Regions from separate parts of the Nocardiopsis coralliicola genome, predicted to be linked through region 1. Evidence: riboswitches for the same ligand, from Rfam matches in the RefSeq annotation. Region 1 holds a riboswitch; the other holds the start of a gene.
What was found. A riboswitch is a leader RNA that binds a small molecule or an ion and turns the genes downstream of it on or off. The one in region 1 is predicted to bind thiamine pyrophosphate.

Region 1 (4,252 bases):
GAGCAGCACGGCGTCGCAGCCCAGCTCCATGGCCTGCGCGGCCTCGCTCGCGGTGCCGATGCCCGCGTCCACGATGACCGGCACCGACGCCTGCTCCACGATGAGTTCGAGGTTGTGCGGGTTGCGGATACCCAGCCCCGAGCCGATCGGTGCGGCCAGCGGCATGACCGCGGCGCAGCCGAGGTTCTCCAGCCGGCGCGCCAGCACTGGGTCGTCGTTGGTGTAGGGGAGCACGGTGAAGCCGTCGTCGACCAGCAGCTCGGCCGCGTCCAGCAGCTCGACCGGGTCGGGCAGCAGGGTGTGCTCGTCGGCGACCACCTCCAGCTTGACCCAGTCGGTCTCCAGGGCCTCGCGGCCCAGCTGCGCGGTGCGGACCGCCTCCGCCGCGGTGAAGCAGCCGGCGGTGTTGGGCAGCGGCGCGATGCCGTTGCGGGACAGCAGGTCCCACACCGAGCCCTCGGTGCCCGGCGTGACGCGGCGCAGCGCCACCGTGGTCAGCTCCGTGGCCGAGGCGAGGAGCGCCTGCTCCAGCACCGCCATCGACGGGGCGCCGCCGGTGCCGGTGATCAGCCGCGAGCCGAAGGACCGGCCCGCGATGACCAGCGGGTCGGAGCCCGCTGCGGAGCCCGGTGCCGGGCCGGTCGCGGCGGCCGCGGGTGCGGTGGTCTCGGTCATCGGTGTCCTCACCCTCCCTGGACTGCGGTCACGACGTCGACGCGGTCCCCGTCGGCGAGCGGCGCGCTGTCCCAGGACCCCCGGCGCACGACCGCGTCGTTGACGGCGGCGGCCACCCCGCCGGGCGCCTGTGTCAGGGCGCGGACCACATCGCCGACGGTACTGCCGTCGGGGTAGGCCCGGTGTTCTCCGTTGACGGTGATCTCCACGGCTGCGGCTCCTTCTCGGTACTCGTGCTGCTGGGCGGTCAGCGGGCTGCCCCGGCGCGTCCGGCCGGGGCCCGGTCCTGCGGCGGCTGCTCCGCGCCCTCCGGGCCGGGAGGGGCGCCGAACCGCGCCGCGGCGAAGCGCCGCGCGTGGTCCGGCAGCGGGTCGCCGGCGAGCACCGCGGCCAGCGCGTCGGCGGTCGCCGGGGTGAGCAGCACGCCGTGCCGGAAGTGCCCGGCGGCGAGGTGCAGCCCCTCCGGGCCGCCGCCGGCCGGGCCCAGCAGCGGCTCGTTGTCCGGCGAACCCGGCCGCAGGCCGACGCAGGCCTCGGCGATCTCCAGCTCGCCCACACCGGGCACCAGGGTGTGCGCGTCGCGGAGCACCTGGTAGACGCCGCCCGCGGTGAGCCGGGTGTCGGCGCCCACCTCCTCCTGGGTGGCGCCGACGACGATCTCGCCGTCGGCGCGCGGCACCAGGTACACCGGTACGCCCCGGACCAGGCCGCGCACCGTGCGGCCGACGATCGGCGGTTCACCCGGCGGGGTGCGCAGCCGCAGCAGCTGGCCCTTGACCGGGCGGAGCGGCGGAACCAGCCCCGGCGGCAGGCCGCCGATGGACGGGGTCCAGGCTCCGGCGGCGAGCACGACCTGCTCAGCGCGGACCAGCGCGCCGGAGTCGGTGTAGAGGCCGCGCACCCGCCCTCCGGCAGCGGCGAGAGCGGTGGCCCTGCCCGTGATCCGCCGCACGCCGCGGGCCGCTCCGGCCCGGCGCAGCGCCGCGAGGAGCCGCCGCGGATCGACCGAGTGGTCGCCGGGCACGTGCAGGCCGCCGCGTACGTCGGGGGAGAGCAGCGGCTCCAGCCTGCGGCACTGCCGCGAGGTCAGCCGCTCGGCGTCCATCCCGAGCCGGGCGTGCAGCGTGCCGAGCTCGGTGAGGCGGGAGATGTCGTCGGCGCCGAACGCGATCTGCAGCGTGCCGGCGGTGCTGAAGCCGGCGCAGCCTGCCTCGCCGGCGTCGGCCTCGGCATCGGCGATGAAACCGGGATAGCGGTCGCGGGAGACCGCGGCGAAGCGCATCAGCTCCTCTTCGCCGAAGACCGCCTCGGTGGCCGGGGTGAGCATGCCCGCGGCGACGGTCGAGGCCGCATTCGGCTCGGCGGCCGGTGCCACGACCGCCGTGCGCAGGCCGCGCCGCGCGGCCCGCCAGGCGGTGGCGAGGCCGATCAGCCCGCCGCCGGCCACCACCACGTCGAAGACGGCTCCGGAACCGCCGGGCGGCGCGGCGGCCGCTGCCGCAGCGCCGGGCGCCTCGGGGCCGGACGGTGTCGGGGGCATAGGTGCTCCTCCACTCCCTTCGCCGGAATGACCCGGATCAGGTTCTGCGGTCGAGGGCTCGCAGCCCCCCTCTCAGCCGGGTCCCACCCGGCTCCCGCGGGGATGTTCTCCCCCCATTCTAGGCACGGTGCGCCACCGCGCCCCGCGCGGGAGCGGCCCGGCCGGGGCCCGAGCGGCGCCGCGCTGACGCGCGGATATGGCACATTGGGGGTGTGAACGAGAACGACAAGAGCATCGACGACCTGGTCGGAGACTGGACCACCCTGCGGGACGCCGCGACCGGGATGGGCGTCTCGCCCAACCGGGTCAAGCAGTTCATCCGCGACCACAGGCTGATCGGCATCCGCCGCGCGGGCGAGCTGCAGATCCCCTCCGCGTTCCTGTCCGGGGACGACGTGGTGAAGGGCCTGCCCGGCACGCTCACCGTCCTGGCCGACTGCGGCTTCTCCGACGAGGAGGCGCTCGCCTGGCTGTTCACCGAGGACCCCACCCTGCCCGGCAGCCCGGTCCAGGCGCTGATCGAGAACCGCGGCACCGAAGTCCGCCGCCGGGCGCAGGCGCTGGCCCTGTAGGCCCGCCCCGCCCGAGTCCCCGCGCCGGGGGCGGCCGCTGCGTCCGGCGCGGCGGCCGCCCCCGGCACACCGCGCTTCCGCAGCCGCCGGGGGAGGGTGCCGTCCAGGCCCGCGGCCGGCCCCGCTCCAGCAGGGCCTCCGGCTGCCGGCCGTGCGCCCGCCTGCCGGGGCGGCCCGGTGCCCCCCGGACCTCGCCGCCCGGCGGTGAACCCCGGACAGTGGCGGACGCGCCCCCCGGCCTGCCCCCAGCGGCTCCGCACCGCCCCGCGCCGCGCGCGGGGCGCCCACCCCCAGGAGGCCCCATGAGCCCGACCGTCCGCGAGCGGTTCGCCCGCGCCCGCCTGTACCTGTGCACCGACGCCCGATCCGACCGCGGGGACCTGGAGTCCTTCCTCGATGCGGCACTCGCCGGCGGTGTCGACGTCGTCCAGCTGCGCGACAAGCGGCTGGAAGCCCGCCAGGAGCTGGAAGCGCTCGCCGCAGTGCGCGCCGCCTGCGCGCGGCACGGCGCGCTGATGGCGGTCAACGACCGGGCCGACCTGGCCCACGCGGCCGGCGCCGACGTCCTGCACCTCGGGCAGAACGACCTGCCGGTGCGGGCCGCGCGCGCCATCATCGGCGACGGCCCGGTGATCGGCCGCTCGAACAACACCGCGGAGGCGGCCGCCGCCTCGGCCGAGGAGCCCGGCACGGACTACTTCTGCGTCGGGCCCGTCTGGGCGACGCCCACCAAGCCCGGCCGCCCCGCGGCGGGCCTGGACCTGGTGCGCCGGGCCGCCGAACTGGCGGGCGGCCGGCCGTGGTTCGCCATCGGCGGCATCGGCCAGGACAACCTCGCCGACGTCATCGGCGCCGGCGCCCGCCGCGCCGTCGTCGTCCGCGCCATCACCGAAGCCGACGACCCCGAGGCCGCGGCCGCCGCCCTCGCCCGCCGCCTCGCCGCGGCCGCCGGCGGCGCCTGATCCCGCAGCAGGAGGCCACGGCTGCTGATCCGCGCCGGTTCCCCGGCGCCGGCGTGCACCGCAGCTCCGGCGGCTCCGTCCGCCGCGCCGTCCGCGCCGGCGGCCCCTGCCCCCGCCGCGGAGCGGGCGGCGTCCGTTGGGTAACGATCGGGGGCCGGATCTTCACCGACCGACCGGTCGTTCTTACGTTCGGTCCGAACGGCGGGTGACCGCCGTCACAGCCGAGTCGGGCGCCGGCGGAGCCGGCGGAAAGGCGGGCCGATGCGCAGCAGCATGCAGGACGTCCCTCTGTCAGTGGCGGACCTCGTCCGCTACGGCACCACCGTGCACGGCCGGTCCGAGGCCGCCACCTGGACCGGCGGCGGGTTCCGCCGCAGCACCTTCGACCAGGTGGGGCGGCGTGCCGCGCAGCTCGCGCACGGCCTGCGCGAGCTCGGGATCACCGGCGACGAGCGGGTCGCCACCTTCCAGTGGAACAACCGCGAACACCTCGAGGCCTACCT
Region 2 (4,252 bases), on a different contig from region 1:
GCCCTCGCCGCCCTGGGGGGCGTCCCCCGGGTGCCGGCGCACGCCCCCGCAGCCGGCGGCACGCCCGGCACTCTGCGTGGACAGCGGATGACACCTCGGTGATCGGGACCGGAAACGTCAGTGCGGGGCGGGCACTGGGCCGGGGCACCGGGGCAGAGTGGGGGCGCGGTGCCCGCGGCACCGCAGATCCCCCGCAGAAGACGCCCCTCGACTCCGGGAGTTCCTGTGGATGCGAACCCGATCCGCGGCTTGGTCCGGCGGCACCCGGCGCTTCGGCGCGCAGTGCGGAAGGCCCGCAGCGGGCTGTCCGCGCGGTTCGGCGGAACCGCCCCGGACCAGGCGCCGGATACCCGCCGCTTCACCCTCGCCCTCCCCCGGCGCGCCGCGGGAGGACACACCGGCCCCGCGGCGCTGTCCGTCACCGCTCCGTCCGGACTGTGGGTGCCCCGCAAGCTCGAACAGGACGGGCTCGCCGGCTTCGAGCCGGAGACGCTGGCGTGCTTCCTCGCCGCGCTCGACCACGCCGGCCCGGGGGCCGTCCTGGACGTGGGCGCGAACGTGGGCGTGTACGGGCTGCTCGCGGCGGCGCGCAGCCGGCGCCCGGTCCGGGCCTTCGAGCCCACGCCGCACATCGCGGAGACCGCGCGCGCCATCGCGGACGCCAACCGGCTCCCGGTCGACGTGGCGGAGCTCGCGCTGGCGGACCGCACCGGCGGCGCCACGTTCACGCTGTCCTCGACCTCGGACGCGTCGAACTCCCTCGCGGCGGGGTTCCGCCCCGAGGCGGGCCGGATCCGCGTGCGGGTGGACACCCTGTCCGCGTGGTGCGCGCGCACCGGCACCGTCCCCGCCGTCGTCAAGATCGACACCGAGACCACCGAGCCCGACGTCATCGCCGGGGGCCTCGCCGCCCTGGAGACGTTCCGCCCCTGGGTCTTCTGCGAGGTCCTCCCGGGCCGCGGCGTCGAGGAGCGCCTGATGGACCTGCTGGGCCCGCTCGACTACACCTGGCACCAGTTGGGCGACGAGGTCCCCGCGCCGGCCCGCAGCGTCATCGACGGCCGGGTCTCCGGTGCGGAGCAGCGCATGTGGCTCTTCGCGCCCGCGGAACCCCCGGCTGCACTGTGGGACGACGCCCGTGCGTGGCGCCGGGCCGTCGACGCCTGCGGCCCCCTCGCGGACGAACGCCGTTGAGGAGGGCCGGGGCGCCTCTGCCCGAGAGCGGCGCCTAGGGCGGCCCTGCCTCGCCCCGGCTCGCGGCCGGGGCGGGGTCGGGCAGGTAGACCCGCCCGCCGGACTCGAGGAACTCGCGGCTCTTCTGCTGCATACCCGCCGCGACGTCGGCGGATCCCGCGGCGCCGTAGGCGTCGCGGATGTCCTGGGAGATCCGCATGGAGCAGAACTTCGGCCCGCACATCGAGCAGAAGTGCGCCGTCTTGGCGGGTTCCGCGGGGAGTGTCTCGTCGTGGAAGGCTTCGGCCGTCTCGGGGTCCAGCCCCAGCGCGAACTGGTCGCGCCAGCGGAACTCGAACCGCGCCCTCGACAGGGCGTCGTCGCGCGCCGCGGCCCCGGGGTGGCCCTTGGCGATGTCGGCGGCGTGCGCGGCGATCTTGTAGGTGATCACCCCGGTGCGCACGTCGTCGAGGTCGGGCAGCCCGAGGTGCTCCTTGGGCGTGACGTAGCACAGCATCGCGGTGCCGTACCGGGCGATCTCGGTGGCCCCGATCGCCGAGGTGATGTGGTCGTAGCCGGGGGCGATGTCGGTGACCAGCGGCCCCAGCGTGTAGAACGGGGCGCCGTCGCAGAGCTCCTGCTGCCGTTCGACGTTCTCCCGCACCTGGTGCAGCGGGATGTGCCCCGGCCCCTCGACCATGACCTGGACGTCGTGGGTCCACGCCCGGCGGGTCAGCTCGGCTAGGGTGTCCAGCTCGGCGAACTGGGCGGCGTCGTTGGCGTCGGCGATCGACCCGGGCCGCAGCCCGTCGCCCAGTGAGAAGGCGACGTCGTAGCGGGCGAAGATCGCGCAGAGCTCGTCGAAGCGCGTGTAGAGGAAGTTCTCCTCGTGGTGGGCCAGGCACCAGCCGGCCATGATCGACCCGCCGCGCGAGACGATCCCGGTCACCCGTTCGGCGGTCAGCGGGACGTAGCGCAGCAGCACCCCGGCGTGGACCGTCATGTAGTCGACGCCCTGCTTGCACTGCTCGATAATGGTGTCGCGATAGATTTCCCAGGTCAGCGCATTGGCATCGCCGTCGACCTTTTCCAGCGCCTGATAGATGGGCACCGTGCCCACCGGGATCGGCGCGTTGCGGATGATCCATTCGCGGGTGGTGTGGATGTCGTTTCCGGTCGACAGGTCCATCAGGGTGTCCGCGCCCCATTTGGCGGCCCATTGGAGCTTGGCCACCTCCTCGGCGATCGAGCTGGTGACCGCGGAGTTGCCGATATTGGCGTTGATCTTCACCAGGAACCGCTTGCCGATGATCATCGGCTCGGACTCCGGGTGGTTCACGTTGGCCGGGATGATCGCCCGGCCCGCGGCGACTTCGCTGCGGACCAGCTCCGCGTCGCACTGCTCGCGCAGTGCCACGAACCGCATTTCGGGGGTGACGATGCCGCGCCGCGCGTAGTGCATCTGGGTGACCGTGCCACCGGCCTTTGCGCGGAGCGGTGCCGCGCGGCGCCCCTGCCACTGCTGGGACGGGGCGCCCCGCCGCGCGGCCGCGCGGCCGTCGTCGGCGAGCCGGCGGCCCCGCGCCGCATAGGTCTCGGTGTCCTCGCGCGCCGCGATCCACGGCGCGCGCAGCGGCGGCAGTCCGTACTCGGGGACGCTGCCGGGACCGGCAGTGCGGTAGACGCGGACCGGTTCGTTGGGGCGCCCGGAGGTGTCGTCGAGTGCGATCTCGGTGACCGGAACGCGGATCCCGTGCTCCGAGTCCTCGACCCAGGCGAGCGAATGCGACGCATACCGCTCAGAGTCGGGTTCGCCGGCCGGATTTCCAGTGGGGCGGGGCTTTTCGGGAATGCGCGCAGCCATCTGCGGTCCTCGCTTCCTACGCCGGTGTCAACCGGATCAGGTTCAACGGTTCCAGGCGGTGCCAGCCTGATCTCAGCCCTCTACCGAAGGCCCCCGCGGGGTCACAGAACGTGTATCACAGTCCGCCCCGCACCTGGCAATCCCACTATCGCGTCCGATTGGGAAATGCCAGCGCAGGCGGCGGAAATCGGCGGCTGCCCCTCGAATTTTTCACCCGGGCGCGGAGCGGAGCGCCGCGGCGGGCGGCCGGCGGGTTCCGGTGATTGCGAATCCGGCGATCAGGGCCACTTCGCCGAGATTGGCGAGCGCCATCGGCGCGCTGGGAGCGGCGGCCGCCGCGAACATCGCGGCCGCGCCGAGCAGCAGCGCCAGCCCTCCTCTGCGGACCAGGGCGAGGCCGACCCCGATGACGATCAGGATCGCGGCGGCGGCCGGGACCGGCGGAGCGGCCTCGGCGCCGGAGTAGCGGAGGGCGTCGCCCTCGGTCTGCGGCACGAGTTCCAGGCCGGCGACCTCGAAGCCGATTCCGTAGGCGACGAGCGCGGCGGCCACCGCGCAGAAGGCGGCGTGCACTCCCCTGCCCTGCGCCCACGGGGCGCCGGAGCGCCGCGCCAGACCCACCGCGGTGATCACCAGCAGCGGCGTGAACAGGGCGTGGACCACGAAACGCGGGTAGTTCAGCCCCTCCAGAAGCGCCCCCTCGCCGATGGCGGCCCCCAGGGCGACGATGCCGTTGTCGTAGACCAGCCCTGCGGCGACCACGCCGGCGAACAGCAGGCACCAGGACCGCTGCTTTCGCGCCGCGCCGAGCAGCGCCGCGCAGAGGACCGCGTGGGAGGCGGCGAACAGCCCGAACGTGGCCGAGACCATCGGGACTCCAATTCCTCGAAACTCGATCTACTCGATTTTCAAGAGGATAACGGATGCTCGTGCACTCTATGGCTGGCACCGGTGCGTTCCCGGGAGGTCGGGACACGCCCCGCCCCAGGCACCGCTGCCCGCTGGTATGACCCAGCGCGGGGCGAGCCTTCAAGGAATCGGGCGGGCGGCGCCTCAGCGGGGCCGGCCGAGCAGGCGTTCGACCACGGTGGCAGCCATGGGCGCGACGGGCGTGGTCGCCCCGATGGCGAGCTCGCGGCGGAGGGTGGTGCGCCCGTCGAGGAAGTCGAGCACGTCGACCATGCTGTTGCGGGCGAACAGTCCGGCGAAGAACGC

Region 2: linked by a shared signal. The riboswitch ahead of thiC (phosphomethylpyrimidine synthase ThiC) and the one ahead of thiO (glycine oxidase ThiO) in region 1 are both predicted to bind thiamine pyrophosphate.

The regions. Positions count from the first base shown of each region.
Region 1 is NZ_BAAGXT010000032.1:6,787-11,038, forward strand. It holds gene ACYVGT_RS19775 (thiazole synthase) at 1-675, opposite strand, end outside; gene thiS (sulfur carrier protein ThiS) at 684-884, opposite strand; gene thiO (glycine oxidase ThiO) at 923-2,215, opposite strand; TPP riboswitch at 2,213-2,323, opposite strand; gene ACYVGT_RS19790 (Rv2175c family DNA-binding protein) at 2,428-2,787, shown strand; gene thiE (thiamine phosphate synthase) at 3,090-3,749, shown strand; gene ACYVGT_RS19800 (long-chain fatty acid--CoA ligase) at 4,011-4,252, shown strand, end outside.
Region 2 is NZ_BAAGXT010000004.1:197,020-201,271, forward strand. It holds gene ACYVGT_RS05355 (FkbM family methyltransferase) at 226-1,194, shown strand; gene thiC (phosphomethylpyrimidine synthase ThiC) at 1,229-3,037, opposite strand; TPP riboswitch at 3,033-3,143, opposite strand; gene ACYVGT_RS05365 (hypothetical protein) at 3,248-3,907, opposite strand; gene ACYVGT_RS05370 (lycopene cyclase family protein) at 4,091-4,252, opposite strand, start outside.